4 regions of the Fictibacillus arsenicus genome follow, and region 4 is predicted to be linked to each of the others. Evidence: riboswitches for the same ligand, from Rfam matches in the RefSeq annotation. Region 4 holds a riboswitch; each other region holds the start of a gene.
The links. A riboswitch is a leader RNA that binds a small molecule or an ion and turns the genes downstream of it on or off. The one in region 4 is predicted to bind thiamine pyrophosphate.
Positions count from the first base shown of each region.

Region 1 (7,491 bases), 1.8 Mb from region 4:
TTAAGTTCATCTGTTTTCCTCCTATTTATGCCGCGATTGCCATCGGGCTTGTGCTTGTAGTATTCGGAACATTTATTTTCCCGAATCCTGATGTAATAAAAATAATCTTCGCCGGCTGCTGCTGACTGTCAGCACCCTCAACCTGCACTTCTCTTTTCATCGGGATCACGTTTGATTCTTCCGTAACTTGATCTTTTTTTATCGGTGTAACCGTACTCTTCTGTTCCTCTTTCACGTTGTGCCGCCTCCTTCAGGTTTTGGGTACATCGCCATTGAAACATGAAACGTTGTGGATTTTCCCTGTTTTGGATCATGGTGTTTTTTAATCAGTTCTGAAAGCATGTTTGAGTAATCTTGTAAAAAAGCTTGCCGTTCTTCTACGCCTAAAAGTGAGAGCTCCATCTCCATGACTGCACTCGGAATTTCCTCATTCTCAGCCTCTTCCATAAGGGATACGGCGTCTCGTTTTATTTTCTCCGTTAAAGATAATACATGAGCTAGTGCAGTCTGACCCTTCAGTTTTCGGATGGTTTCTTGTGACAGACCGAGTGAATCAGATAACAGAAAAGTTTTCCCCGCACTTCTATAAAGAACTTCTACAAGGTTTCTTACATTCCTTGTGCCTGCCCTCATAACAAGACCGACTTTTTCCAGTGTCTTTAGATGATAATTCACCTTTTGAGCGGAATCATTCATCACTTTTGATAGTTCTGTCGCAGATCTCGGTTCCTTCAATAAGCTTATGATCTCTGACCTGACAGGATGCAGAAGTGCTGCAGCCTGTTCTGGCTCTGTGACGATAAATGTTTCTGGTACGGTTTGATTCCTATTCACTCACATCACCTCACTTTTGTGAATTTACTCCCTACGTAAAAATAATACTTTACGTAAAATTATTTTATTACGTTAGGCTTCATTATGTCAAAGATTTACTCAAAATATACACCTGCCTAGAAACATAAAAAACAGACTGCCTATCAACAACAGTCTGCATTCTGAATTTTTTTAAAGGCTGTTTTCGCAAGCTTTGATGTTTTTAAAGTAGTTGATTTCCGTTCCAGGCCGCTCGCTCTCCGCGGAGCGTGCGGTGAGCCTCCTGGCGCACTGCGCCATTAGGAGTCTCACCTGTCACACTCGTTCCGCAGGACAAGGAAGGCTTCGACAGCGTTACATCGCACGAAGAAAATGCGATTTTCATTTTCGAGGAGTCTCGCACCTTGCACTTCAATCAACTTTTCAATGAAGCGTAAGAAATTATACGCAACAATCTTGGAATAGAGCGTTATAAAAGAGGTATGACGCCTAGGATAAGGAAGATCCCGGCCATCCCGACGTTAAACCAAAATTCTGTTTTTTGTTTAAATATTCTTCGTTCCACTGCTCGGAATATAAAGATAGCCATTAAGATCGAAAATAATACAGAAGGGCTCTCCCAATACTTTCCGTTATAGATGGCGAGCAGCAGTCCCAAGAACATAAGCAGCATTTCGGCATAAACCCACTGTTTTGGTCGTTTTTTCATCTGATAAAAGGCCCCCTTTTCACCGGGTGATAGTACTCAGTGTACGGTTTGGAGGCCTATTCGGTGCATGATCTTAAATAGATTTTTCGTGTGACTCTGCATTCAGATTTACGTATGAACTTTTTCTAATCAACCTGAGTACCATCCATCCAATAATTCCACCGGCAACAGAACTTGTGAGAAACGGAAGCACAAAGAAAAATGCACCTGTCTTTGATCCTAAGAAAAGGGCTGCGACCGGAACTGCAATTACCGCTCCTATAAGACCTGTTCCGATCCACTCACCTGCCGCTGCTGCTCTATAAGTTTTAGCTCTTCTATAAAAATACCCCGCTAACAATGCTCCAATCATCCCACCTGGAAAGGCAAGCAGCGAACCGACACCAATCAAATTACGCAAAAGCCCTATCGCGAAAGCTACAATCACTGCAGGCAGAGGGCCTAATATTACACCAGCGATGACATTTATCGCATGCTGAACTGGAAAAGCTTTTGCAACACCTGCTGGAATCCACAATATGTGTGAAGCCAGAGTGCCTATAGCAACAAACATTGCCATGAGTGTAAGCTTTTGAACTGAAATTTTCACTTACAATCCCCTCTTTGCGTTTAATATGTCCATGAGCAATTTCCGAGATGTTTTGAACGGATCTTGTGACTGACTGATCGCTGAGATGATTGCCGCTCCATCTGCACCAGCACTGATAACAGATGCAGCATTATCCAAAGAGATTCCGCCAATTCCAACTACAGGAACGCTTATCTCGTTTGTTCGGAACTCTTGGAAAATCCCTGTTCCTACAGGCTCCTGCGCATCAGGTTTGGTAACAGTTGCGTAGATGGGACCTGCTCCGATATAGTCAGCCCCGTGATCAACAGCATCTTTTGCCTCAGCAAGGGTATGCGCGGAAACGCCGAGGATCTTGCCTTCTGTCTCTTTGCGAATAAAAGCTAAGCTCCCGTCTGTCTGTCCGACGTGAAGACCATCAGCATCCACAGCTTTCATCAATTTCAGATCATCGTTCACAATAAAAAGCACTCCATGATCCCTGCAAATTTCTTTAGCCCTCTTTGCTGCTTCTAACCGATTTTCACCTATTAAAGACTTTGCGCCTTTTTCACGGTATTGAAAAGCTGTGATGCCGCCTTTAACAGCCTGAAGAAGAATTTCATGAAAAGACTCTGGAGACTCACAGTTCATCGTACCTGCTACAAAATAGAGTGATAGCTTATGAGCCAGGTTCACTTGTAAGATTTCTGTCATTTGTGTGCACCTCTCTCAACTGCTGGTGATCTCTCAAGCCAGTTGATCTTATCCTGCCAAATGGATTCCGTAGTTTCTAATAAAAAAAGTTCATCTAAAAGCTTTGTTTGAAAGCTTCCTGGTCCTCTCGATGTTTTCACAGCTTCCTCTGCCGCTTTCGTGAGCATCAGAAGCGCAAGAGCAGTGCGCTCTAGAAAAGAAAGTTTGTGTACTGCTTCATCTTTTTGATTAGCCTGATACAGCGCAATCATTGAAGTAGCAAAACAGCCAGTCCCTGTCACTAGCGAAAGCATCGAGTGACCATGTGAAAGTTCGATAACCCTCTCTCCATCTGAAACGACATCCTTCTCACCCGTCATTGCTATAATACACCCCGTCTGTTTTGCAACAGCTATTGCAAGCTGGTGTAAATCACCTTCAGAATTGCCGAGGTCGCCGTCCGCTCCCCGGCCATCCCAGCCAAGACCAGCGAGAAATTTCATCTCTGCTGCATTCCCGCAAATTGTCAGAATTGTTTGGGGACTGACTTCCTTCGATTGTGAATATTCTGACAACAATTCTTTGATGGTTTCCTGGCGGAATGAAGAGAGTCCTACTCCTACGGGATCAAGGACGACAGGCACTCCACAGTGCATCGCTTTACGAAGTGCAAGTTTCATAGATTCAGCTGCGGCTTCTTCCAAAGTTCCGATGTTAAGTACCAATGCGTCGGACACAGCAACTGCGTCTTCTACTTCCCGCGCGTCATGAACCATGATAGGACTTCCACCCGCTGCCAGAACACCGTTGGCGAGAAAGTTCATCGTTACATTATTCGTAATATGGTGGACTAGCGGCCGCTCTTTCCTAATCTGTTCTACAAATGCTTTCCATTCTTGTATTCTAGTGTTGTTCATGAAGAATCCTCCTATAAGCAAAATGATTTACAGGTCCATGTCCGGAACCGACATCAATACCATGTTCGATCGCCGTCTGGATAAACTTTTTCGCATTTCGAACAGCGTTTTCCATCGTTTTTCCGTAAGCTAATTCAGCTGCAACTGCTGCTGAGAATGTGCAGCCAGTACCGTGTGTATTTTTTGTGTAAACTCGTTTATCAATAAGTTCACACATTTCATTACCGTTGTAGACAAGGTCTGAAACAAACTCATCTTCCATATGTCCGCCTTTTATCACCACATAATCAGCGCCCATATTAAACAGGATGCGAGCCGCTTCATGTCTTGCTTCATCACCCGTAATCTCTATCCCTGTCAGCGCTTCAGCTTCAGGTATATTAGGTGTGATTACTTTGGCGAGGGGCAGCATATACATTTTCATCGCTTCTAGAGCCTCCTCACCTAGAAGACTTGCCCCGCCTTTCGCAACCATAACAGGATCGACGACCAGGTTGCTCCAGCCAAACTTTTTAATAAAAAAGGCAACACTTTCAATATATTCACCTGAAAATAGCATACCTGTTTTTACTGCGTCAGGCTTAAGGTCGCTTCCGATTGACGTTAACTGCTGCTCCAATCCATCCAGAGGAACTGGATACACCCCTTGGACACCCGTCGTGTTTTGTGCCGTAACGGCAGTTAGTACAGACATTCCGTACACACCAAATTCCTGGAATGTCTTCACGTCAGCCTGAATACCTGCACCGCCTCCACTGTCAGAACCAGCGACTGTCAGTGCTTTGCATACTTTGATTAATTGTCCCATCACGATTCCCCTCCTAAACTAGAAACTTAAAGAAAATTTGCTTGACGCCAAGCCTTTCGCGTCAACCTTAGTTGCACTTATACGATGGACTTAAACTTGTTGGTGCCACGTCGAAAATCATCATGCTAATAAGCTATATTTTCTGATAGCGCAAAAAAGCCACCCGCAAATGAAAAGCGGGTGGCTATTACGATTGTAGATTGTAATGGACCACGCCGCTTCCCTACGCCAGTATTAACCGGATCAGGTTCAAAGGGTCGAAGGCTATCACCTTCTCTCAGCTTAAAAACATAAGCACCCCTAGCGGAAATGACGATATTGATTTAACACCATCCTACTCACATACCAGTTTAAAAGTCAATGTTTTTTTCAATTATGTGTTTCTTAGTGTTTAAGCCTCTTAAAATACGGGGAAATAGTAAGTAACACAAAATAAACACATAAATAACACTAAATTATAACACTTGAAACAAATGGGAAAGCAAACCGTAATAATGTCACAAACGATTAAACAATTACCAAAAGGTGGTGAAAATACAGTACATTGGAATGATTATCAAATTTTTTTCAGAATTTTCAAATAAAATGGTTGTCATTGAGCACCTTGCTCAGTATACTAGTAGAAACCTAGAAACATAAAAGGTTAAATTGGATAGGGAGATAATTTCAAGGAGGGAAACAGGATGAAAGACAAAAACACTTCTTTTAACAAAAACCAAAATGAGATGGTGAAGTACAAACAGCAAAAAAGAGACCCATTTGCCTTCAGCCTTATTGCCCAAATGGTTCTGGATGAAGCCCTGCACAGTTACTACAAAGAGTATTATGAAAAAGAAATCGACAATGCCTTGGATCAAAAAGATAAAGAGCGTTTTATGACACTGACTGAAGAATACAAAGCTTTTCTCGGATAAGGCTTTTGGTCACGGTTCACCCTTAAAAAAGGTGCCGTAAAAGCCAAAACACCCTTTCAGCTTCCGGACTGTTATCCGGGCTGCAGAGGGTGTTTCTGACGTACCTGTTATCTGACATGAATAAAACGTATCTACTTATTACATGGATGTCGGAGAACCCGGCTTTTTCTTTTGCCCTTTTGTCCTTCTCCAGATCCAGATTACAACGGGTATCAGCACAATCCACACAGGCGCTAATCCAAATAATGCAACAACGATAAATGAAATCGCAGAAACAAAGAAGTTTACCGTCTCCATGAATAGCATCTTCGTTTTTTTTCCAGGTGTCTAAATCACCTGTCTGCAGCTTCTCAGCCTTCAAATTCTTCACTTCAAACTGGATAGTAACTGTCGAGTAATCGCTTTGATTTTTTAAAAAGTTAAGCCTTCCTTCAATCTGTTCAATTTCTTCTTGTACTCTTGCAAGATCTGAAGAGATTTTTAATAAGTCTTCTGTTCTCTCAGCCTCTTTCATAAATGATTCAAGCCGATCTCTCACCTGCTGCTTCGCTTTTAATCGAGAAGACAGATCCACATATTCTTCTGTGACATCTTCCCCTCGTACACTTTCATGCGGAGCCCCTTCGCTTAAATCCTTCACTTCCTGTAAAAAAGGCCGGAAACCATTCATTGGAACACGTACCGTCATCATCCCGTCCTGATAGCCTTCCTCGCCGATATTCGTGTTGGATTCAACGATATAACCGCCTTTATCATCAACCATCTTCCGCACCGTTTCCATCGCGTTCTGCAGCTTTTCAACGGTTATTCGCAGATCCGCGTTATAGATAACTTTCCGCTGATCTTGGATAGATTGTTTCTTTTCGCTTTTTTCGGATGAAACTGACCCTTCATCTGCAGATGACTTAGAAACTTCCATCTTCCCTTCTGAACTGTCGCCACCTGCCATGTTATATTCAGCTTCCTTTTTACTTCCTCCATTGCTGCTGCAGGCTCCTAATAATAAGACACAGATCAATACCCACACTTTCCATAATTTCCACATATCGTAAATCCCCCTTTTCTGCTTAGACGCCTTTTACTAAATAAAGGTTTCAGAGCGCGAAAAACCAACCTATTGAATGATTTTTTCTTAACCATTTTTATGATAAAATGTTGTCTGGTGATTAGTTGTTTGAAAAAATACCGATTTATGCTAGTATGTACAGGATAAGTAAGTGGTTTAACTGGAGGAATAGCATGTCAATGATAGGAAGAAACGATCCGTGCTATTGTGGCAGCGGAAAAAAATATAAGAAATGTTGCTTACATAAAGAAGAGCAAACACGCGAAGTGTCCTTTCATCAAGAAGGCCTTATCAAATTTGCCCTTGAGAACTATCAGCAGGATTTAGCAGCACGTACGTCTGAGTATGTGAAAAAATATCCGGTTGGCAAAGACCAGGAGCAAACGTATGCGAACATCGCTGTTTGCTGGGAAGTTTTCTGTTCTAAAATAAATGGCGGCAAAACACCTGTTGAGCTTTATGTCGAAAAGGTGAAGAACTCTGTTAAGCCTGAAGTTGCCGAGATCTTAGCCGGCTGGACAAATACAGTGCCTTCACTATATAAAGTCGTCGAACAAAAAACAGGCTTTATTTTTACAGTAAAAGACATATGGACAGAGAAACTGTACGATGTGACAATCAACGCTGCTGAAAAACCGAAAACAGACAGCGCATTGCTTGGAACTCTCGTATCGAACGGAATCAATTACGAATTTTATGTCGGCTATGTAGAGATGCCTATTTCTGAGCTGCCGCCATTAAAAGATGCCGTTGAGAAACTCCAGCCATTAGCAGATGCAAAAGAGATTTTCAAAAATCAATTCCCGGCTGTACTGCAGCTTTCGTTAATCGATATATCTGCAGGGGTTCCGCAGCCTAAAGCTGAACAAAAGGAAGCTAGTTCTGAAAAGTCTGCAGAAGCGAAAAATGCTGAAGCTCCAAGTGATTCGGAAGAGAAAGATGAAAAGTACACAGCTGTAACTGAACTGGTTAAAGCTAATGCGGAAACAGAAGTTGTTAAAGAGGCTGAAAAACTTTGGAG
Region 1 is NZ_CP016761.1:1,426,719-1,434,209, reverse strand. It holds gene clpP (ATP-dependent Clp endopeptidase proteolytic subunit ClpP) at 1-10, opposite strand, end outside; gene ABE41_RS07630 (hypothetical protein) at 26-235, opposite strand; gene ABE41_RS07625 (winged helix-turn-helix domain-containing protein) at 232-834, opposite strand; gene ABE41_RS07620 (hypothetical protein) at 1,283-1,522, opposite strand; gene thiW (energy coupling factor transporter S component ThiW) at 1,596-2,105, opposite strand; gene thiE (thiamine phosphate synthase) at 2,112-2,786, opposite strand; gene thiM (hydroxyethylthiazole kinase) at 2,783-3,682, opposite strand; gene thiD (bifunctional hydroxymethylpyrimidine kinase/phosphomethylpyrimidine kinase) at 3,669-4,490, opposite strand; TPP riboswitch at 4,694-4,802, opposite strand; gene ABE41_RS07595 (IDEAL domain-containing protein) at 5,174-5,404, shown strand; gene ABE41_RS07590 (DUF4349 domain-containing protein) at 5,427-6,449, opposite strand; gene ABE41_RS07585 (SEC-C domain-containing protein) at 6,644-7,491, shown strand, end outside.
Region 1: linked by a shared signal. The riboswitch ahead of thiD (bifunctional hydroxymethylpyrimidine kinase/phosphomethylpyrimidine kinase) and the one ahead of tenI (thiazole tautomerase TenI) in region 4 are both predicted to bind thiamine pyrophosphate.

Region 2 (7,491 bases), 1.6 Mb from region 4:
ATCAGTGAATAAAAGAGCTGGACCGGCTTTGTTGTCAAAACGAATGTTATACCCATCATCGCAAATACAAGTGCTCTACAACCTAAGTGCAAACCCCGATATAAACTCTCCTCTGTAACGTGTACAAGCCCCCATTTAAATAAAGTTGTTTCGCCTTTTCCAAATAAAATCATAGAAACTGCCGTTGAGAAAAATACAAATAAAAAAGGCAGCAGAAAAAGCAAAATATGTTTATAGGGTTGGCCAGTACAAAAGAAGAACAAAATAGAAACTGTCAATGTAAAAGTAATCATAAAATTCAAATGATGGATCGTTACAGCAAATATAAATAAAAAAGTGAGTGTAAATAGTTTAAGAGCAGGGTTAATCTTATGCAGCCATCTTTTTTTAAATGCTGTATGCATACACGTTATCCCCTGATCCTCTTTTTTTCTTATCCTTCTTCCAGTCGTTGATTACTTTTCCATTCTTTACTTCCCATATTCTAGTGGCAAAATGATGTATTATATTTAAATCATGTGTGACCATAATGATGATTGTTCCTTTTTGGCTCTCTTCTTGCAACAATTCAAGCAGCTTAAATGTATTTTTAGAATCCTGTCCAAAAGTAGGCTCATCCAATAATAATAACTGAGGATTTTGTATAAAAGCAGTGGCCACACTCAATCGCCGCTTTTGACCAAGTGACAGATTATAAGGATGTTGTTTCTGTTGATCATTCAACCCGAATATTGTTAAGAGTTCATTTGCCTTTTTAATAACATCTACATTATTTTCTTCGTTTCTTTGCCTTAATTCATAAGTAATCTCATCTATTACACTATTCGTTAAAAATTGATATTCAGGATTTTGAAAAACAAAATAAGCTTTGTTCTGCAAGTCAGCAAAATTCTTTATTGGTCGTCCATCGATTGTGTAATCACCGGATGTTTTTAGTAATTGCATCATCGATAATAACAGCGTGCTTTTCCCAGCCCCATTATCTCCTGTAATAGTAATCCATTCACCAGAGTGAACGGCAGCTTTTTCTAAAGTAATCGCAATTTCTTTTTTTCTGTATCCTTGAAAGTTTTCTAAACGCAGCATATTATCACTGTGTTTCGTGAAAGTGTTTTGGACATTCTCTTCTTTATATTCCTCCCATGCACCGGGATACCAAATTCCAAATTTTTTAAGCTCATCTTTGAAATTGGAAAAAACATATGTTGAATTTCCATCCGCAATGATTTTTCCGTCATGTGTAAAAACAATAACTCGATCGATAAAATCTATGATCTGATCAATTTTATGTTCAACAATGATTACCGTCTTATCTTTTGAAATAACTTTAACAGTATCCCATACTTGTGCAGTACCCTCTTCATCAATTAATGCAGTTGGTTCATCTAAAAATATCACCTCAGGATCTAAAGCTAAAACTGATGCTAGTGCTAAACGCTGTTTCATTCCCCCAGAAAGTGTTCGAATCTCCGTATGAATGTCATCAAGGTGGAGACCGACAGTATATAGAAGCTCTTTAATTCTGCTAGGCATTTCTTTTCTCGGTACTCGAAGATTTTCTAAAACAAACGCAATTTCTTCATCAACAAATGGCATACAGAACTGTGAATCAGGATCCTGAAATACAAATCCCCATGAATCGGGGATTTGTATGCTCTCACTTTTGATTGGAATATCAATCGATCGTGGAATGAGCCCCGATAAGACTTGCAGAAGTGTAGATTTTCCGCATCCCGACGGCCCAAGTAATAATACTTTTTCACCTTTTTGAAAGGAAACAGACAAATCTTTAAATAATAGTTCTTCCTCTTCAGGAAACATTAATCTCAACTTGTTAACGGATGTAATACATTCCATAAACAAACACCTCTTTTATTGATCCAATGATTCGAAATCTTTTCGTGATGAAGATCTGACGAGATTGGTAACACCAGTAGCTTCAAGTGCCTTCACGATGGCAATAGCAAATACTCCTGTAAAAAGGATGGTTCCGATAAGTCTAAATCCAATATAGAGGATAAGATTCCAAGTTGATAAATCACCAATATATCCTTTATAAAAGTCCAAAATTAAAGAGCCTAGGCAAGAACTTATCCCTGCCAATGAAACAGCCAATAAATCATAACGTTTATACCTAAATGCCATGAGTAAGAGTTCGGCAAATAAACCTTGAACTATACCATATAACAATACCTCTAGCCCGAATTCTGATCCCATTAAAAATTCTCCTGAAGAAGCAGCAACTTCTGCAAGGAGAGCCACTCCTGGTTTGCGAATGATCAAAAATGCCGCTGTTGCAGCCATAAACCACATCCCATAGATTAATTGATCAATGTGAAGACCTAATGGTTTAACGGCATAATAGAGAGGTCCCCATATTTTATAAAGAATTCCAAAACCGGTCGAAATTACAATCGTGACTAATATATCAGTCAACTTTAATCTCTTAGACATTTTCAGTTCTCCTCTCACTGCTTAAGATGCGCGTATTTGGAACCGGCCATTTTTCTAATATAAAAGCCATCTCCCAAAACAAATATTCATACTGGCAGCTGAGTAAAAAGTGCTGTGTCATTTTTTTTCTTTCAGCGTGACTTGCATTCTCTGCTAAGTTATCTAATCGGCTTATTTGTTCTTGGACAAGCTGACCAAACCACACTCCTCCATATGCAGCGATCCATTCCTGGTATATAGGTTCTTTTGGCTCGGCACCTTCAAACCTTTCTCCGATTTCATGATAAATCCAATAACATGGAAGAATGGCGGCAATTATTTCACCTAAACTTCCAGAATCAGCAACTCGATACAAGTGTGAAGTGTAATTATATGCGGTTGGTGCAGGTTCAAATTCTGCTAGTTCTTCTTCTGTGATATGAAGTTGTTTAATAAACTTTTCGTGTAATGCTAACTCTGCTTCATTCGTCCCTTGAGCATGTGCAGCCATTCTGGAGGTTGTGTATAAATCATCAGCTCTTGCAGCTCCTAATGCTTGAATTCTTGCAAAATGTGATAAGTAATAAGAATCTTGCAACACATAATATTTAAATTTTTCTAAAGGCAGATTCCCCTCGGCAATTCCTCTTACGAATGGGTGATTAAGATTGGCTTCCCAGATTTGGTCAGCTTGTTTACGCAGTTCTTCAGTAAATGCAGGCATATAAGTCCTCCTCAAGATAGTTTTAAACCAACAAAAAAACCACTTTCAGCAATAGAAAGTGGTTGTATAGAAAACATAATAAATAATGAAGTTTCCGTAACAGCCACTTCCCTACGCTGGTATAATCCAGATCAGGTTCTAAGAGTCTCGAAGTCAAACTTCGATCTCAGCCTTTAAAAGGCACCCCTAGTGGTTTCGTGAAATTATTAAGTTGGTGTTATGTTTTAAATTATAACAGGCTTGTTATAATTGTCAACTAAAATAACAATCAAAAAAAGATGGATTTCTCTATCTTATAGAATCGATATTATTTGCTCATTGCTTCTGTTAGTACAGGTACAATCTGTTTTTTACGTGATACTACACCTTTTAATACAGCTGTATTGTTCTCAAGCTTCACATTATATGCGTCTTCAACAGATTGAGCTCTTTTTCCAAGGGCAAGTGCTGTTGAATCATTTGTTAGAATGTCTGTTACTACGAACATGAATAAGTCTAATTCTTTTTCATCAATTACTTTCGAGATTGCGGTTTCAAGTTCGTCTTGATGTTTTAATACATCACTTGCATCTACTGTATTCACTTGAGCAACTTCTACTTTGCTTGCGCCAATGTTAAATTCTTTTGCATCTAGTGAGATAAGCTCTTCTACTGACTTATCGCTTAAGTCTGCTCCAGCTTTCAGCATTTCAAGACCATAAGCTTCTGCATCCACACCAGCGATTTCAGCCAGCTCTCGACCTGCTTCAACATCTTCTTCTGTACATGTTGGTGATTTAAATAAAAGAGAATCAGAAATGATCGCAGATAGCATTAATCCAGCAATGTTCTTTTCAACTTTTATTCCTTTTTCTTTATAAATCTTATTTAAGATCGTAGCTGTACACCCAACAGGCTCAGCTCGGTAATACAATGGATCACTTGTTTCAAAGTTTGCGATGCGGTGATGATCGATAACTTCTAAAACACGTACTTTATCAATGTCATTGGCACTTTGCTGACGTTCGTTATGGTCTACTAAAATGACAGCGTTTGTTTCATCGGAAACAGTTTCCACTAAGCGAGGAAGATCTGCTTTAAAATAATCAAGCGCATATTTTGTTTCACCATTAATTTCGCCTAAGCGAACAGGCTCAACATTTTGTCCAAGTTTTGTTTTTAAATCTGCATACACAATTGCAGATGTTATTGTGTCAGTATCGGGATTTTTATGACCAAAAATAAGTACTTTTTCCATGCTTCTACTCCTTATTTATAAATAGAATTTTCATAGCCAGCCCTTATTTTATCATAGAATAAACGCTTTTGGCTTTTAGAGTTTATTGTAGCATGGAAAAAACACTTAAGGCAAAACTGTACTGCCCATTAGTTGTTTATCAACTTCTTTAGCACAGTCTCGTCCTTCTTGGATTGCCCAAACGATTAAACTTTGCCCGCGTCTGGAATCGCCAGCGGCAAAAACACCATCTACGTTTGTTTTATAATCCCCATGTTCCGCATCTACTTTATTGTTCTTTGTTTCTACACCGAATTGTTTCAAAACTGGCTGTTCTGTTCCTTCAAAACCGATTGCAATAAAAACAAGATCTGCAGGCCACACTTTTTCAGTACCTGGAATTTCTTCAAATGAAAGATTACCTTTTTCATCTGAGGTTCTCTTCATTTGAATCGTATGAAGTTCTTTTAAATTTCCGTTTTCATCAGCAACCAATTTCTTTGTTTGAACTGAATATTCTCTTGGATCTGACCCGAATTGTGCAGTTGCTTCTTCATATGCGTAATCCATCGTGAAGATATAAGGCTGTTCAGGCCACATGTTTGCTTTGCTTCTAACATCTGGTAATTTAGGATGCTTCCCGAATTGAACAACACTTTTACATTTTTGGCGTAAAGCAGTTGCGACACAGTCTGCACCAGTATCACCGCCGCCTATTACAATAACATTTTTATCTTTAGCGTCTATTAGCGGTTCGCTGATTTTATCATTTAATAACCGCTTAGTGGATTGAGTTAAATATTTCATTGCAAAGTGTACGCCTTTTGCTTCTCTTCCCTCAAGAATCAAATCTCTTTGTTTTTGGGCACCTGTGCAAAGGATAACTGAATCAAAATCAGCTTTAAGATCTTCAGGCATAACATCTTTTCCGATTTCAGTATTAAGAACAAAATCAATTCCTTCTTGTCTTAAAAGCGTTATTCTTCGCTTTACAATATCTTTATCCAGCTTCATGTTTGGAATACCGTATGTGAGAAGTCCTCCAGCACGGTTATCTCTTTCAAAAACAGTTACAGAGTGTCCTGCCTGATTCAATTGATCCGCAGCTGCAAGACCAGCTGGTCCAGAACCGACAATAGCAATTCTTTTTCCTGTACGCTTTTTCGGAATTCTAGGTTTAATCCATCCATTTTCAAAGCCTTTATCGATAATTGCTCGTTCAATATTCTTGATGGTAACAGCTGGCCCCGCCAATTCGACCGTACAAGATCCTTCACAAGGAGCAGGACAAACTCGACCAGTAAATTCAGGGAAGTTATTTGTTTTTAATAGACGGTCAAGCGCTTCTTTCCATTTTCCGCGGTATACAAGATCGTTCCATTCAGGAATCAGATTATTGATGGGACAGCCTGATGCTGCCCCATTGATCTCTATACCGATATGGCAAAATGGTGTACCGCAATCCATACATCTCGCACTTTGCCTTTTAAGCATATCTTCCGGCTGTTTTTCCGTATATTCTTTCCAATCCTTCAGACGGTGGAGAGGTTTTCTCTCTATTGTATCTTCTCGCGGGAACTCCAAAAATCCAGTTGGTTTACCCATGATCATCTCTCCTTTCATCTTATGACTACTTAAGAATCAATTTAGTTGGTCCAAGACTTCCTGCTGGTTTTTTAGCAGCAGATCTTGCTTCAAATGCGTTCATGACAGCTTCTTGATCTGATAGACCAGCTTGTTTTTCATCATCAATTCTCTTAATCATTTCTTTATAATCTTTCGGTATAACTTTTACAAAGTGTGATTGAGCTGATTTCCAGTTCTCTAGAATTGCTGCAGCCTTACCACTTTGTGTATATGCAAAGTGATTTAATATTAATTTTTTAACTGATTCAGTCTCATCATGGTCAACCAGTCTTTCAAACTCAATACCTTCTTTATTGCAAAGTCTCTTAAACAGAAGTGGCTGATGTGTGTAGATATAAGCGATACCTCCGCTCATTCCAGCTGCAAAGTTTTTGCCGACATCTCCTAAAACAACAACATTTCCGCCTGTCATATACTCACACCCATGGTCGCCAATACCTTCAACAACAATGTTCGCGCCGCTGTTTCTGACAGCAAATCTTTCACCAGCCAGACCATTAATATAAGCTTCGCCGCTCGTTGCGCCATAGAACGCAACGTTACCTACAATCACATTATCATCTGCCAGGTATTCTGCTGTTTTTGGAGGAGCAACAATCATCTTTCCGCCTGAAAGACCTTTTCCGAAATAGTCATTGCTATCCCCATTCAGGTATAGAGTCATGCCGCGCGGAATAAATGCACCAAAGCTTTGTCCCGCTGAACCAGTAAAGTTAAGGGTGACTGTATCTTCAGGTAATCCTTCTTCTCCAAAACGTTTAGTAATTTCACTGCCTGCAATCGTACCAGTAACACGGTTTGTATTTTTTATTGGAAGGTTTATAGATACCGCTTTTTGCTGTTCAAGTGCAGGGCTTAGCTTAGGAAGTATTTCTTGTATATCTAATGATTGATCAATTTTGTGATTTTGAGCAGTCTTGCAAGTTCGTACACCTTCAGGCTGATATAAAAGTCTTGTAAGATCCAAGTGTTTTGCCTTCCAGTGAGTCGTTGCACGTTCACCAATAGTTAATACGTCAGTACGGCCAACCATTTCATCCATTGTTCTAAACCCAAGCTGTGCCATGATTTCTCGGATCTCTTCTGCAACAAACATCATGTAGTTCACAACATGTTCAGGATCGCCCATGAATTTCTTTCTAAGCTCCGGATTTTGTGTTGCGACTCCTACAGGACAAGTATCCAGATGACATGCACGCATCATCACGCATCCTAAAACTACTAAAGGAGCAGTTGCGAATCCATATTCCTCAGCACCTAATAGAGCTGCAAGTACTACATCTTTACCAGTCATTAGTTTACCGTCTGTTTCTAGCGTCACACGGTCACGAAGTCCATTCAGCATCAGTGTTTGATGAGTCTCAGCAAGACCGAGTTCCCATGGAAGTCCAGTATGCTTGATACTCGTTTTTGGAGATGCCCCTGTTCCTCCGTCATAACCGCTGATTACGATAACATCAGCAGCCCCTTT
Region 2 is NZ_CP016761.1:2,147,419-2,154,909, reverse strand. It holds gene ABE41_RS11115 (energy-coupling factor transporter transmembrane component T family protein) at 1-404, opposite strand, end outside; gene ABE41_RS11110 (ABC transporter ATP-binding protein) at 388-1,857, opposite strand; gene ABE41_RS11105 (ECF transporter S component) at 1,873-2,454, opposite strand; gene tenA (thiaminase II) at 2,447-3,157, opposite strand; TPP riboswitch at 3,249-3,355, opposite strand; gene ABE41_RS11095 (manganese-dependent inorganic pyrophosphatase) at 3,465-4,394, opposite strand; gene ABE41_RS11090 (glutamate synthase subunit beta) at 4,500-5,978, opposite strand; gene gltB (glutamate synthase large subunit) at 6,004-7,491, opposite strand, start outside.
Region 2: linked by a shared signal. The riboswitch ahead of tenA (thiaminase II) and the one ahead of tenI (thiazole tautomerase TenI) in region 4 are both predicted to bind thiamine pyrophosphate.

Region 3 (7,491 bases), 1.9 Mb from region 4:
CTGTATCTTCATCCATCATTTTTTCTAAAAGCTCTTTCGTCACTTCTAGCTTATTTGTCTTTGAAGTGATGATTTTACCCTCTGAAATCCCCATAAAGTCACCCTTACCAATCTCAACACCATCGATTGATGTATCTCTGACAGCGTAAGTTACTTGCCCGGATTTTACAGAAGTAATTGCTTCGTTCATTTTCTTTTCGTTTTCTTTCATATCTGCCGAAGGATTAAACGCCAGGATGGAAGCGATGCCTTGTGGAACAGTCTTAGTGCGGATGATGACAACTTCTTCATCAACAACGCTAGCAGCCTGTTCAGAAGCCATGATGATATTGCTGTTGTTAGGAAGAATGAATACTTTTTCTGCATTCACTTCAGAAATAGCACGCACAATGTCTTCTGTACTAGGATTCATAGTCTGTCCGCCTTGGATAACGGATGCTCCCATTGAAGAAAACATTTCTTCGATTCCTTCGCCCATAGCTACTGTTACAATCCCGTATTCTTTCTTTTTCTCAGCAGGCTGAGAGTATGAAGGAATAACTTCATTTTCACTTTCTAAGATAGCCGAATGCTGTTCACGCATATTTTCAATCTTAATGTTGATCAAACTCCCATAACGGTGAGCAAGAGTCAGCATGTTGCCTGGCTGCTCTGTATGAATGTGTACTTTTACCACATCATCATCCGCAACAACGAGAAGTGAGTCACCATGTTCTGCGAGCTCGTTTCGGAAGTTTGTTTCATCAAATGGATTGTTTTTGATTTTATTTGATTCAAATTTCACCATGAACTCTGTGCAGTATCCAAAGTGGATATCTTCAGTTTTCATGTGAATTTGAGCTTTGTGATGTTCCGCGTTGACAAGTTCACCCATTGAAGGAGCATTTACTGATACTTTTGGCAGTTCTTTTCCTTCTAATACAGCTAAAAAGCCTTCATATACAGTGACTAGACCTTGTCCGCCCGAATCTACTACTCCTACTTCTTTTAAAACAGGAAGAAGATCTGGTGTACGGTTTAAGGAAGCTTTAGATTCTTTAACGAGTTCCTTCATAATATAAAGGACATCATCTGATTTTTTTGCTTCTTTAACTGCTTTTTTAGCAGCATCTTTTGCAACTGTTAAAATTGTACCTTCGACAGGCTTCATAACAGCTTTGTATGCAGTTTCTACACCTTTGTCAAATGCATTAGCAAACTCAACCGCTGTAATGGATTCTTTGCCTTCAATAGCTTTAGAGAACCCTCTGAATAACTGTGATAAAATAACGCCAGAGTTCCCTCTTGCTCCCATTAAAAGCCCTTTAGCGAACGCATTTGCTACAGCGCCTATTTGACTTGAAGTGTTTTTCTCAACCTCTTTTGCACCAGATGTAATCGTTAAGTTCATGTTTGTTCCTGTATCACCATCTGGTACAGGAAATACGTTAAGTGCATCGACCATTGCTGCATTTCTTGATAAGTTTGAAGCACCCTCGAGCACCATTTTTGCAAACTTTTTTCCGTCTAATACTTTTAAAGACACAAAACTTCCTCCTAACTAAGGGGTTGTCACCCTGACACCCTGAACATAGATATTGACTGAGTCAACCGCCAATCCAAGCATTTGATCCAGGGTATATTTCACTTTGTTCTGAACATTATGAGCCACTTCAGAAATCTTTGTTCCGTAGCTTACAATGATATACATATCAATATGTACTTCATCTTCCTCTTGTCGGACAACGATCCCTCGGGAGAAATTTTCACGTCCTAAAAGTTCAGTTAATCCATCCTTTAATTGCTTTCTTGATGCCATGCCAACAATTCCGTAACAATCAATTGCTGCACCGCCAGCGATAGTAGCAATCACTTCATTAGAAATATCAATTTGACCATAGGTTGTTTTCATTTCAATGGACATGCTTACATCCCCCTTTAAATTGTTAAATGGCTAACAAATATTTTACTATACATTATGTTTTTTTGAAAGGACTACTACATTTCACACTATGTAAAAAGTATTGTCAAGGAAATTTACTTGAAAACCATAATGAATATGTTGCAATGCTCAGAGAGTCATGCTAATATTATTTAGTATTTAACATACGATTGAATTGATGCAAAGCTTTTTTGCTGTAAAGGAGGTTCACCTACTATGGCTCGTAAATGTTTTATTACTGGAAAAGGACCTAAAACTGGAAACAAGCGTTCTCACGCTATGAACAAATCAAAGAAAAGCTGGGGAGCTAATGTCCAAAAGGTTCGCATTCTTGTGGACGGAAAGCCTAAGCGCGTATATGTATCTGCTCGTGCACTTAAATCAGGTAAAGTAGAACGCGTTTAATAAAAAAACGGCAGCAGAAGCTGCTGTTTTTTTTATTTTCAATATATATGTAGAGGCCGTACACTTTTTAGTGCAGCTTTTTTGACACTTATTACACATCGTGCGTGGAATTAGACCAGTTCTGCTTGGTCAGAAAGAGATTCTGCGTGAAACCTCTTTCTAACCCGCGTGAAACTAGAGCCTCTTTGCGTGAAATTACATATATTTTGCGCAAACGTGTAATAAATTTAAGAACACGTACCGTAAATATCCTCACAAAATATCTTTATAAAAACAAAAGCCTCTTCTCTAAAAGTTTGTGCTTTGAGTAGTTTTTAATATCTTCATTGACATGTTGGATGGAGTGCAAGGTGCGAGACTCCTCGAAAATGAAAAATCACATTTTCTTCGTGCGATGTAACGCTGCCGAAGCCTTCCTTGTCCTGCGGGACGAGTGGGACAGGTGAGACTCCTAATGACACAAAGTGTCAAGGAGGCTCACCGCACGCCCCGCGGAAAGCGAATATCCTGTAACGGAAATCAACTACTTTCAAAAGCAACAAAGTATTGCGAAAACAGCCAAACAAAAAAAGCGCACAGGGCGCTTTTTTTGTTTGTTATCCTTTTTTAAAAGAACCTAAGATGGCACGTACGAATCCCCCTAAGAATCTAGGAAGTTTAATGGTATAAAATTTCATCTTACCCCTCCTCCAGGCCCATAAAAAATGATAAGAGCAAAACCTAACATACATTATTCCCCGTGTTATAAAAAGGTGTCTCGGGACCTGTTTTCCGTAATTTTTTTAATCACGGCTCTTTACCATCAATATTATGCCAGAGTCGAAAGAATAAGTACCATTTTTATTTACAAGCTCATTTGATATACAGAGGGAAGACCCCATCTTCAAGGAAGCTTTTTCTAAAGGATATTTGAATCCCTTTAGCGTGATGCCTTTTACTTCTCCTTGAAAAGCTAAGAAAGAAATATAGGAGTAAAGATCCTCTCTTTCAATCGTATATTTTCCAGGGAGCTTTAGTGAGATTTCATTTTTAAGATCTACTACTTTAACTTCAACATTGCTAGAAATGGTTCTATAGAGCTGCTGGATGTTTATCATCTCGTGATCCAGTCTTCCTCCAGTTGCGCCGAATAATAGTATTTCTTTTGGTTTTTGATCCATTGCCCATTCAAGCGCTAATTCCATATCAGTGTGGTCTTTTTCCGACTGGTATTCATTCAGGATAATATCTGACTTTAGTATATTCTCCTTTTCTGCTGCTGAAACCGAATCAAAATCACCGAAAGCATATGCAGGCTTTATCCCTTTCTGCAAAAGGATGAATGTACCTCTGTCAACGCCAACCCACAGATCTCCTGGTGAGGAATCATAGTTTTTAAGTTCTGGGATCAGATGATCTGGACCACCGGCGACAATTCTTATTTTCATGCTGCCTGATGATATCCCTTTCTTGCTGCATGCAATAATCTTGGAGCAGTGTTAGTTATAAAAATCACGATTAGAGATGTAATTCCAAAAATGACGACCATAAACGAACCGTTGTACATGATTGAATAAAGCCATACATTCATCTCTTCGGCAAAATCACTAAAGAAAATAACCCCCGATAATACATGTGAAGCAAGTCTCAAGGCACATCCAATAAAAATCCCTGTAAGCATCAATAAAGTTCTCTTTGCTTTATTTTGAGTAATTGACGGCGCAAATGCACCTGCAACACCTGCTAAAGCAAAAGCAAGCGGGTAATCTAAAATAAGCTGAGCAGGATGGACGATATATGGATTTACAAGCAATTGAAGCAATCCTACTGCTAATCCTGTAAAAACCCCTGCTTTCAATCCCCTTCTGAATGCTATTAGAAAAATCGGCACCATCTCAAGAGAGACAGAACCCCCTTGCGGCCAAACACCATTGAATTTTATAAGTCCTAAAATCAATGAAAGTGCAGCCATAATAGCAATTTCTGTTAATAGTAAAATGTTATTGTTTTTCATCTTTTATCCTCCTCGATCGATGATTTGAAAAGGCTGTTTTCTAAAAGCTTGCTGCTTTTGAATGTTTTTTTAAATGGAACATCGTTGAATTGTTGATTGGAGCGCAAGGTGCGAGACTCCTGCGGGAGTAGCGGGACAGGTGAGACCCCGGCAGGCTTGATTAGCCTAGGGGGCTCACCGCACGCCCCGCGGAAAGCGAGCATCCTGGAGCGGATATCAACGTCTTCTAATAGCAACAAAGATTACGAAAAGAGCCTTTAATAAAATAAAAAAAGCAACCGGCATGTGAGTGCGGTTGCTTTAAGATTCATATCATCTGAATGCAAAAAGTACGACTCCACATCCCTACGCAGGCATTATCCAGCTTCAGGTTCAAAGGGTCGGGAGTACACTCCCCTCTCAGCCCATTTATAGGACTCCCCCTGTGGTTACTTATTTTATTGACATCTTAATTATACACCACGAATGGAGTTTATTGCATCTTTTAAATCTTTTTTCCCATATATGGCAGAACCGGCTACTAAAACGTTCGCACCTGCTTCAATGCATAAAGGGGCAGTTTCAGCATTAACACCGCCATCTACCTCAATTTCTACATTCAGCCCATGAGTCTGTACTAGCTCAGAAACTTCTTTGATCTTTGGGACAACATTTTGGATAAAAGACTGTCCGCCAAATCCAGGGTTAACTGTCATAAGCAATACCATATCGATATCATGGATGATGTGCTTTATTGCATCAACTGGAGTAGCTGGGTTTAATACAACGCCTGCTTTAACACCTTTAGCTTTAATCAGTTGTATCGTTCTGTGAAGATGAGTTGCCGCTTCAACATGGACAGTAATAATATCTGCACCTGCCTCTGCAAAATCCTCAATATATGAATCCGGATTCTCTATCATTAGATGTACGTCCAGCGGCAATTCAGTCAATGGACGTATAGCTTTAAGGACTAGGTGACCCATCGTAATATTTGGTACGAAATGTCCATCCATCACGTCTACATGAATGTAATCGGCACCGGCCATCTCAACCGCTTTTATTTCTTCGCCTAACTTTGAAAAGTCAGCCGATAGAATGGAAGGAGCTATTTTAACCATTTAGTACCTCCGTTTTTGATCTTTTATTTCCTGTAAAAAGCTTACATAGTGATCATATCGAAATTGTGGAATTGCTCCTTCTTCGACACCCTGTTTGACAGCACATTTAGGTTCTGAAGTATGTGAACACCATCGGAATTTACAATTTCCGCGTCTCTCATTCATCTCAGGAAAATACATAGACAAGTCTTCAGCTTCAATGTTCATGAAATCCAAGGAACTGAATCCAGGTGTATCAGCGACAAGACCGTTTCCAAACAAGATGAGTTCAACATGCCGAGTTGTATGTTTACCCCGTCCTAAGTGGCTCGATATTTCGTTCGTTTCAAGCATGAGCTCTGGGTTAATGGCATTTAATAACGATGATTTTCCGACACCGGACTGCCCAGCAAAAACCGTTACTTTATCTTTAAAAAGCGGATAGAACATCTCCAGGCTGTCGTCTGTTTTTGTTGAAGTGGGAAACACATCGTATCCTAATCTTTTGTATGTTTCTATATATTTTTGAATCTCATCAAGGTCATCAGTACCCTGGACAAGATCCATTTTAGAAATACAGATTACAGGCAGAATATCATTTGCCTCTATGTGAACAAGAAACCTATCTAAGAGAAGCGTGCTAAAATCAGGTTCGGTTGCCGAAAAAACGAGAATGGCCTGGTCTACGTTTGCGATGGGTGGGCGGACTAATTCATTTTTTCTTTCTTTCACATCAAGAATATAGCCATCCGTAACGTTGCTGGATTCATATTCTACCCAGTCACCAACAAGCGGGTTCACTTTCTTCTTTCGAAAGTTCCCCCTTCCCCTGCATTGGAAAACTTCAGTCTTGCCTTGTTCCTTTACGTAATAAAAACCAGCCAGCGCTTTAACGATTCTTCCTTCAGGCATGCTTAATCACCATCGTCCCCTTCCTGAATATCATCATAATTTATTGTTTCTTTCTTTGCTTCTTTATCATTGATATAAACAACGTAAGAAGCGGTACCGCCTTCAGCAATAGTCAAAGGGAGAGAATACTCCTTTGATTCTGTTATCTCCTCTTCCACGAAAACTTCATTTGCTGCATTTTTGTCCGAATAAACAATTTTTACCCGGGCAGGCTCATTCTTATCTCTTTTGTTTAGCTTAACTTCGATATTTTCCGTTGTAGTGCGGTCTCCCCCAATTTCATCGGATTCTTCTGCATCTTCTTCTTTATTTGGATCTGGACCATCCGACAGAACAACTGTAATCGTCGCTCCTTTTTCAACTTGTGTAAAAGGTGCCGGGTCTTGGGAAATGACTTTTCCTTTTTCTACAGTATCCGAATACTCAGACGTAAATTCAGCTACAAGTCCCTCATTATCTGCAAATGTTTCAACGTCTTGCTGAGTTAATCCGATTAGATTTGAAATTTGGACAGTTGGTGTACCCGAGCTTACGGTTAAAGTAACCGTAGTTTCAGCAGGAGTTACTTTCTCATCTCTGTCAGGACTTTGAGTAAGTACCGTCCCTTCTGGCTCTGAATCAGATTCCTCATAATTGATATCAATATCTGTGAATCCTTTATCTTTTAAAAGTGCTTGTGCAGATTCGATGTTGTAGCCTTCTACATCAGGCATATTTTCCTTTTCAGGTCCTTTTGAAACATGCAGTGTAATTACAGCGTGTTCTTTCACAGCCGTTCCAGGAGAAGGGTTCTGGCGTATTACATGACCGTCTTCTATTTCAGGATCAAAAACTTCCTCGCGTTTTACATCCAGACTTTTTGCTTTTAATTTATCAAAAGCATCCTCATAATCGTCTCCAACTACATCTGGAACATTGACTTCTTGAACAGAAAATACGGACGACCAAATGGTAAATGCAGCTACTGCCGCTCCTCCTAATAAAAGAAAGGTAATTAATAGAATCAGCCACCATTTCTTTTTCTTCTTTTCGGGGGCTTTCTCTTCTTCTTTCATAACAGGTGTTTCTTCAACAGGCGGAGGAACAATGGGAGGTATGAATTTTGTTTTCTCATCCTCATCACTGTCCTCATTCCATTTTTGCTCATACATGCGTTCCGGCTGAAGCGCAGAGTTCATGTC
Region 3 is NZ_CP016761.1:1,812,366-1,819,856, reverse strand. It holds gene ABE41_RS09505 (DAK2 domain-containing protein) at 1-1,525, opposite strand, end outside; gene ABE41_RS09500 (Asp23/Gls24 family envelope stress response protein) at 1,541-1,903, opposite strand; gene rpmB (50S ribosomal protein L28) at 2,138-2,326, shown strand; gene spoVM (stage V sporulation protein SpoVM) at 2,923-3,003, opposite strand; gene ABE41_RS09485 (thiamine diphosphokinase) at 3,109-3,753, opposite strand; gene thiT (energy-coupled thiamine transporter ThiT) at 3,750-4,319, opposite strand; TPP riboswitch at 4,645-4,752, opposite strand; gene rpe (ribulose-phosphate 3-epimerase) at 4,772-5,419, opposite strand; gene rsgA (ribosome small subunit-dependent GTPase A) at 5,420-6,310, opposite strand; gene pknB (Stk1 family PASTA domain-containing Ser/Thr kinase) at 6,313-7,491, opposite strand, start outside.
Region 3: linked by a shared signal. The riboswitch ahead of thiT (energy-coupled thiamine transporter ThiT) and the one ahead of tenI (thiazole tautomerase TenI) in region 4 are both predicted to bind thiamine pyrophosphate.

Region 4 (7,491 bases):
CATTTTAATACTTTACTTCGTTAAGTAAAAGCAGAAGAAAGAAGATGACATGATGAAACCATACCGAACGTATTTGATATTATTCTTTGTTATGATTGCGTGGGGTTTGAACGTAACGGCGACGAAAATTCTCGTTACGAACTTTTTGCCTGTTACCATCACGGGTATCCGTGTGTTAACAGCAGGATTAACCGTATTTCTGCTTCTTTTTTTAATAAAAAAAGGCCGATGGCTGACAAAAAAGGAATTCTGGTACGTTTTTGTTGCCTCACTATTTAATGTTGTTGCCCATCACTATTACTTGTCGATCGGACTGACTGGAACGACTGCTACAAACGGCGGATTGATCATGGGGATGTCGCCGCTTCTCACGACTATTCTGGCTATCCTTTTTATTGGTACACCTTTAACGCCTCTGCGCGGCATTGGTCTTTTGCTAGGATTCACCGGAGTTGCTTTCATCGTCCTTGAAGGCAGTGAGGTTACGGGGATTTCGTTCGGAGATGCTTATATTCTTTTATCAGTACTCACTCAAGCTGTAAGTTTCATCTTGATTAAACGCGTGGCCCACACGCTCGATCCACGCTTGATGACCGGTTATATGATGGTCATCGGTTCGCTGTTCTTGATCGTGATCGGACTATTTGAAGAGCCTGAAGGGTTTGCAGGGATCATTGAGAATTCTACCGTCCCGCTATGGCTGATCTATTTCGCTTCTGCCTGTATCGCAACAGCCGTTGGGCATATGCTTTATAACGAGGCAATCGGAAAAATCGGTGCATCCGAAGCATCGATCTTCATAAACTTAAATCCTTTCTTCGCATTAGTCGGCGCATCACTCTTTTTAAATGAAAAAATCGGATTTCAGCACATCTTAGGCTTTTTACTCATTATCACTGGCGTTCTGTTAGGGTCTGGTGCAGTTGATGAGATCCGAAACCGAAGACTGCGCAAAAAAGATGCCGCCTAAACTTGTAACATAATAATAAATTCACTATCAAATCGCATCGTAATTCGTTGCGATTTTTTTTGCATAAAAGGGGCTACACTTCGTTTTAGAATGCTTTATAGCCTGCCAAAGGATTGAAAGACAATTAAATCGAATAGTTATAAGGGATGGAATTTATCTAAAAAAATGGGGGGGAGTAACCAGATGTTTGAAAAATTTAATTTTGACTTAATTTATCGGGAGCGAGATGACTTCACCCCTCTAGTGGTAATGATGTGTGGTGTGGCTGGTTCTGGGAAAACGACATTCTCACAACTATTAGAAAAAGAAGGCTTTGTACGTCTATCAATTGATGAAGAAATATGGGCTGTGAATGGTCGTTACGGGGTTGATTTCCCACTTGAAAAGATTGAGGAATACAAGAAAGTAGCAGAAAGTAAATTGCGCAATTATTTAATAGAGTTGATTCATGATAAACAACAGGTGGTCATTGACTTCAGTTTTTGGGATCGTGCAAGAAGGGATCAATATAAACAACTTATTGAAAAGGCCGGCGGTAAGTGGCAGCTTATTTATTTAAAAGTTCACCCTGATGATTTGCGTGAACGGCTTAAAATACGGAAAAGACGCTTTGATGCTAATGCGTTCCCTATTACAGAAGAAGTTTTAACTTCCTACCTTAATGGTTTCGAAATACCAAAAGGTGAAGGAGAAATTGTAATTGAAAACTAAACCTATAAAATAAACCGAGCAGACAATAATCTGGTCGGTTTTATTCCTTTACCCTATGAACCTATTATAGATGGATTTCGCTTCTGCCGTATTTTTCGTTCCATGAACGAGCGCACGGCCGTCTTTAAAAAGGACGAATCGGCGGCTGTCACTTTCAACTTCAAGCAAATACGCGTTTCGCCGTACTTTTCCATGAGATACAAGTCTTCTCTCCATCTCTTCCAAGTCGATCTCTCGGTTGTAAGATGGGCGAATCTGGACCGTATCCCTGCCGCATAACACAGCCGTTTTCAATTCAGCCTTTCTTTCTAAATAAGGATACGCCGGATTAGCTCCACAGGATGGACAATCCTCTTTTTTCGCCTTTTCCATTCCCAGCTGCATCTGCTGATTCTCCCAAAGATCAAAGGTTACGATCTTACGTCTAACCGCTTGGAAATCCTCAACGAGTATCTTTAATGCTTCTGCTGTCTGGTAAGCGACCACCATCTGAACCGCTGGCGCAATGATTCCAACCGTATCACACGTTTGGCCGTTCGCCGGAATTTTATCAAGAAGACAGTTCAGGCACGGCCCTTCTCCCGGGAGGATCGTATAGCTGATTCCGTAGCTTCCGACACATGCACCGTAGATCCAGGGCACCTGATATTTTTGAGCCAGATCGTTGATCATGAGCCTCGTCTCGAAGTTATCCGTAGCATCCATAATAAGATCGATTCCCGAGATCAGCTCTTCTGCTTCCTCGATCCCCATATCCATCACATGAGCCTGGATTTCAACATCACGATTGATCATTTGCAGACGGTTTTTGGCAGCAATAACTTTTGGCAGCTGATTCCTTGCATCATCTTCTGAATAAAGCTGCTGACGCTGAAGATTCGTCCAGTCCACATAATCCCGGTCAACGAGGACAATCCTCTTTACTCCTGCACGGGTGAGCGCTTCAGCACTGGATGCACCAAGTGCCCCTGCTCCAACGATCAGCACGCTCTTCTCCCGTAATTTCGTCTGTCCTTTTTTACCTATCGGATTAAAAAGTTCTTGTCTCGAATATCTGTCATTCACTTCACACTCAACCCTTCTAAAGGACTGCACGCTGTTGCCGTTTCTTTTCTCGGGATTCTGCCCGCTTCAAACCCTAGCTGCCCGGCTTCTACAGCCATCTTCATCGCCAGAGCCATCTTCACAGGATCCTTTGCACCTGCGACCGCTGTGTTCAGAAGCACGCCATCTGCCCCAAGCTCCATCGCAATCATCGCGTCACTAGGCGTACCGATTCCGGCGTCCACGATCACCGGGACCTTCGTCTGCTCGATGATAAATTTTAGATAGAGAGGATTAATGATTCCCTGCCCAGAACCGATCGGAGAAGCAGCAGGCATGATCGCATGCGCACCCAGTTCTTCCAGACGTCTCGCCAGCACGACATCATCCGATGTGTAAGGCAGTACAATGAATCCTTCTTTTAGCAGTTCATCTGTCGCTTTTAATGTTTCTACAGGGTCAGGCAGCAGCGTTTTGTCGCAGCCGATTACTTCTACTTTTACCATATCACATAATCCGGATGCTTTCGCCAGTTTTGCAATGCGTACTGCTTCTTCAGCTGTTTTGGCACCCGCCGTGTTTGGCAGCAGGGTGTATTTTTTCAAATCAAGCATCTCCAAAAAGTTTGGCTGACTCGCTTCATAGATGTTCATCCGGCGTACGGCAAACGTTAAAATCTCAGAACCGGAAGCGTCTACCGCTTTTTTCTGTATCTCAAAATCCGGGTACTTTCCTGTTCCTAAAAGCAGTCTTGATGAAAATGAATAAGGTCCAATATGTAACATAAGATCATCCTCCTCCAACAAATCGCACAAGTTCGATTTTGTCGTTTTCTTTTATTTGGGTATTATTTTGTTTTTCGTTCTGGATAATTTCCTCGTTCACTTCTGCGATGATAATCTGGTCGTTCAGTTTCAAATGTTCGAGCAGTTCTTTAACTGATTTCAGTGCATCTGGCACCTGTACTACATCGCCGTTGATTTTAAGTTTCATATAAACGCACCTCACTTTCTATTTGGTCGGCAATTATTTTACCGGTGACGGGTGACAGAAGGATTCCGTTGCGATAATGACCTGCCGCAACATGTAACCCCTCATGCTGCGGATGATGGCCGATATAAGGTTTTCCATCTTTGGTCTGAGGACGAATTCCCGTCCATGCTTTTTCAAACGCGGCTTTATTTAAATCGGGGACCATCTGTTTCGCTCGTTCCATCAATTCAAAAATACCTGCAAACGTAATTTTTTCATCGAATGTATGTGGAACACTTGTGGCACCAACAAAGATTCGGTTGTTTCGTTTTGGCACAAGATAACAGCCGTTGTATTTTACGGTTCCGTGCAGAAGCGGGTCGCTGGTCATAAACGAAATGCATTCGCCTTTTACCGGAACCATCTGGAGTTCAGGCAATAGGTTTGAGCTCCACACGCCGCCTGCTAAAATGACGTGATCTGCAAAAATAGTTTTCGAATCTGTTTCAACACCTTTTACCTTGTTTCCGCTTTGGATGAGTTGAACCGCTTCTGTTTGTTCTTTTACTTCTGTTCCGTAAAACGTTGCGCCTTCCAGGTAAGCTTTTGTCAGTTGTACCGGAGAAACCTGACCGTCATTCGGAAAATAAAGAGCTCCAAGTGCTCTGTTTGAGATGGCTGGCTCCCGTTCTTGCAACTGACTAGACGATAGCCAGCTGACCGTTTCACCCTGAAGTGTATCCCGTTCTGCCCGTTGTTGATGCCGATCACACTCGTCTTCCTTAAAAGCGAGTTCATAGATTCCATTTTCCATGAGTTCGATGTCAATACCGCTAATCTCGTACAGTTCTCGCGACAGATCTCGAAACATCTGCCGACTCATTTTTGCGAGCGGATAGAAAGGATCATCCACATTGAACTCCATTTGTGCGCCAAGCATGCCAGCTGCGGCACTGGATGCTCTCTCTCCGACTTTGCCTTTTTCCAGCAGAAGAACTTTCTTTTGCTTTTTGGATAGCTGATAGGCGATGGAACATCCGATCACACCGCCTCCAATCACAATGGCATCATACGTTAAGCTCATTCCAAACCTCCAATTCGCGTTTGTAATTTTTCGCTGCTTCAAGCGGTGATTCAGCTTCTAAAATTCCAGACATTACGGCAATGCCAGCAGCACCTGTATGAAGAACCTCACAAACGTTTTCCGCCTTAATGCCTCCGATTGCGATAACTGGCACCGATGTTTGCTCTACAATATGATGCAACGGCTCAATACCCCTAGGATCTTGCTCTCGTTTTGATTCTGTCCAGAAAACATGGCCATAAAGGAGGAAATCTGCCCCTTTTTGTTCAGCATTTTGCGCTTCCTCCAAAGAATGGACCGAACAGCCAATCATCATATCTGGAAAAGCTGCCCTGACAAGAGCTGCGTCCAAGCTGTGGTAAGCTAGCTGAACTCCTTTCGTCTGCCAGCAAACAGCCACATCGACACGATCATTTATGATAATTTTACTCATGGGCACGCCGTTTCTTTTAAGCTGTTCGAGCAACTGGGTCAGTTCTTTCGCAGTCTTTGTTTTTTCACGTATGTGAAGAGCTGTTATGTATGTATGGATGTCGCGTGCGATACGGGTGATCTCATCACCAGTTTGCTTGCCGTTTGTGATGACATGCAGTTGTTTTTTCACAATAAAAAAACCACCTCCTTTATGCAGCAAAGAGGTGGTTTCACAAATTTTTAGCGGATAATATCGTTAAAGATCTGTTCCACACACCACTTCCCTACGCTGGTTCTAACCAAATCAGGTTCCAAGGGTCTTAAAGTTCACTTCAATCTCAGCCTTCTAAAAGGCACCCCTAGTGGCAATAAGTATTCATTTTTTATATTTTCATTCTATCGTTTAAGGGCTTACATAACAACCGGTTTTATAACAATAAATACGCGAGTGGAGTCGCTAAGATTAACGCCAACACCGTACGCTGGAACCAGATCAGCACAAGCTTCGGCAAACTGACCGGAATATCCGTTGACAGCACACACGGAATACTTGCTGAAAAGAACAGTATAGAAGCTACAGAAACAACCCCGATTACAAATTTTGTTACAAGTGCTGCTTCGGCAACAAGCAATGCTGGCAGGAACATCTCAGCAACTCCGATTGACGCCGCTTTCGCAGCAAGCATGGCATCCGGAAGCTGAAGCGCCCATGTGATTGGATAGAACACGTAGCCAATCCAGTCAAAAACAGGCGTGTATTCTGCTAACAATAGGCCGATCAGACCAACGCTCATGATCGAAGGCAATATACTCATCGCCATCACGAAGCCGTCTTTTAAGTTGGACCAGATATTAGTCAAAAAAGCAGGAGCGTTCTGTGATGAATCCATCGCATTTCTCCACGCGGTTTGCAGATATTTCTCGGTTACCACTTCCTCAGGGTGACCTTCGCCATCTGAGTACGTATCATCCATTCGGCTTAAAGGACGGATTCGAACCGTAATTGCTGTTACAAGGAATGTCACGACAAGTGTCGTCCAGAAGTAGGTGTTCCACATTTCCATGAGACCGAGCGTGTTTGCCACAACGATCATGAACGTTGCAGAAACGGTAGAGAACCCTGTCGCGATAATGGCCGCTTCTTTCACCGTATACTTTCCTTCTTTAAACACGCGGTTCGTGATCAGAAGGCCAATGGAATAGCTTCCTACAAATGAGGCAACGGCATCAACCGCTGACCTGCCCGGTGTTTTCCAGATGGGCCGCATGATTTTTTGAACGAGCACTCCAATGAACTCCATCAGACCATATCCTACGATAAACGCTAAGAACACCGCTCCGATTGGAACAAGCAATCCTACAGGAATAACGAGTTTTTCGAATAAAAACGGCCCCATGTTCGGGTCGCTTAACCAGCCCGGACCCCATTCAAAATAAAGAAGAACGGCTGCAACCAATCCCACAACTTTTAACAGAGAGAACGTGGTTGTGACCCGGTCTTTGTTCCACGTTTTCGTATAAAAAGGATAAACAGCGCCAAGAAGAATAACGAGCAATGCATAGAGCGGAACGGCTTCACCCGCCGTATCCCTTACCCAAGTCACGAGGTGATCGAGCGGAATAGACGACTTTCCTTTGACCGTAATCGGAATGAAGAACATGAAAATACCAACTGCACTGAACAAAAGAAATTTTAAGGAATGAGACCAGGAACCTGCAGTTTTCACTTCTTTCAACTCCCTTTCCGTGTGATAAGCCCGCCGTGCCAGGCTCTCTCTACAGTTTATCGGGACAAAGTTCGAATTATGCCGAGTCCTGCTTGTACAATTTTTATAAGTTATTTTCCCTTTCTGTACCTTTTCATGTCTGATTATCACGTGTCTAGGGAATAACATTTACATAATCAAAAAACAGGAGTGTTTTGAATGAAGTATTTTATTAACGTTAATAAAAGTGTGGAAGAAGAGTATGGAAAGATGTTTGTTTATGATCCTGACCGCAACAAGGAAAACGAAGATGAACTTGAAGTGCTAAACAACCTGGACGAACAGGATCAAGGCAAGCCTTATATCTTTCCGAAAAGCTTTTTGTTAGAGGTTTCGGCTGAGGATTATGAGAGGTATGCTGAGGTTAAAAAGAGGAATGGAGATGTGGAGTCGGTTACGGAGTCGATTTTGGAAAGATATAAAAGGTAAAGAGCTGCCGAATTTGGCAGCTCTTTTTTCTCTATGAACCAAAGTCTCTGGTCTATGGGTCAAACTAGGTTTCAATGGGTCAAACCTGCCTATCTATGAGT
Region 4 is NZ_CP016761.1:3,710,277-3,717,767, forward strand. It holds gene ABE41_RS18755 (DMT family transporter) at 50-970, shown strand; gene ABE41_RS18760 (P-loop nucleotide/nucleoside kinase family protein) at 1,154-1,681, shown strand; gene ABE41_RS18765 (MoeB/ThiF family adenylyltransferase) at 1,730-2,746, opposite strand; gene ABE41_RS18770 (thiazole synthase) at 2,743-3,510, opposite strand; gene thiS (sulfur carrier protein ThiS) at 3,515-3,718, opposite strand; gene thiO (glycine oxidase ThiO) at 3,708-4,781, opposite strand; gene tenI (thiazole tautomerase TenI) at 4,765-5,385, opposite strand; TPP riboswitch at 5,460-5,566, opposite strand; gene ABE41_RS18790 (YjiH family protein) at 5,624-6,922, opposite strand; gene ABE41_RS18795 (hypothetical protein) at 7,121-7,390, shown strand.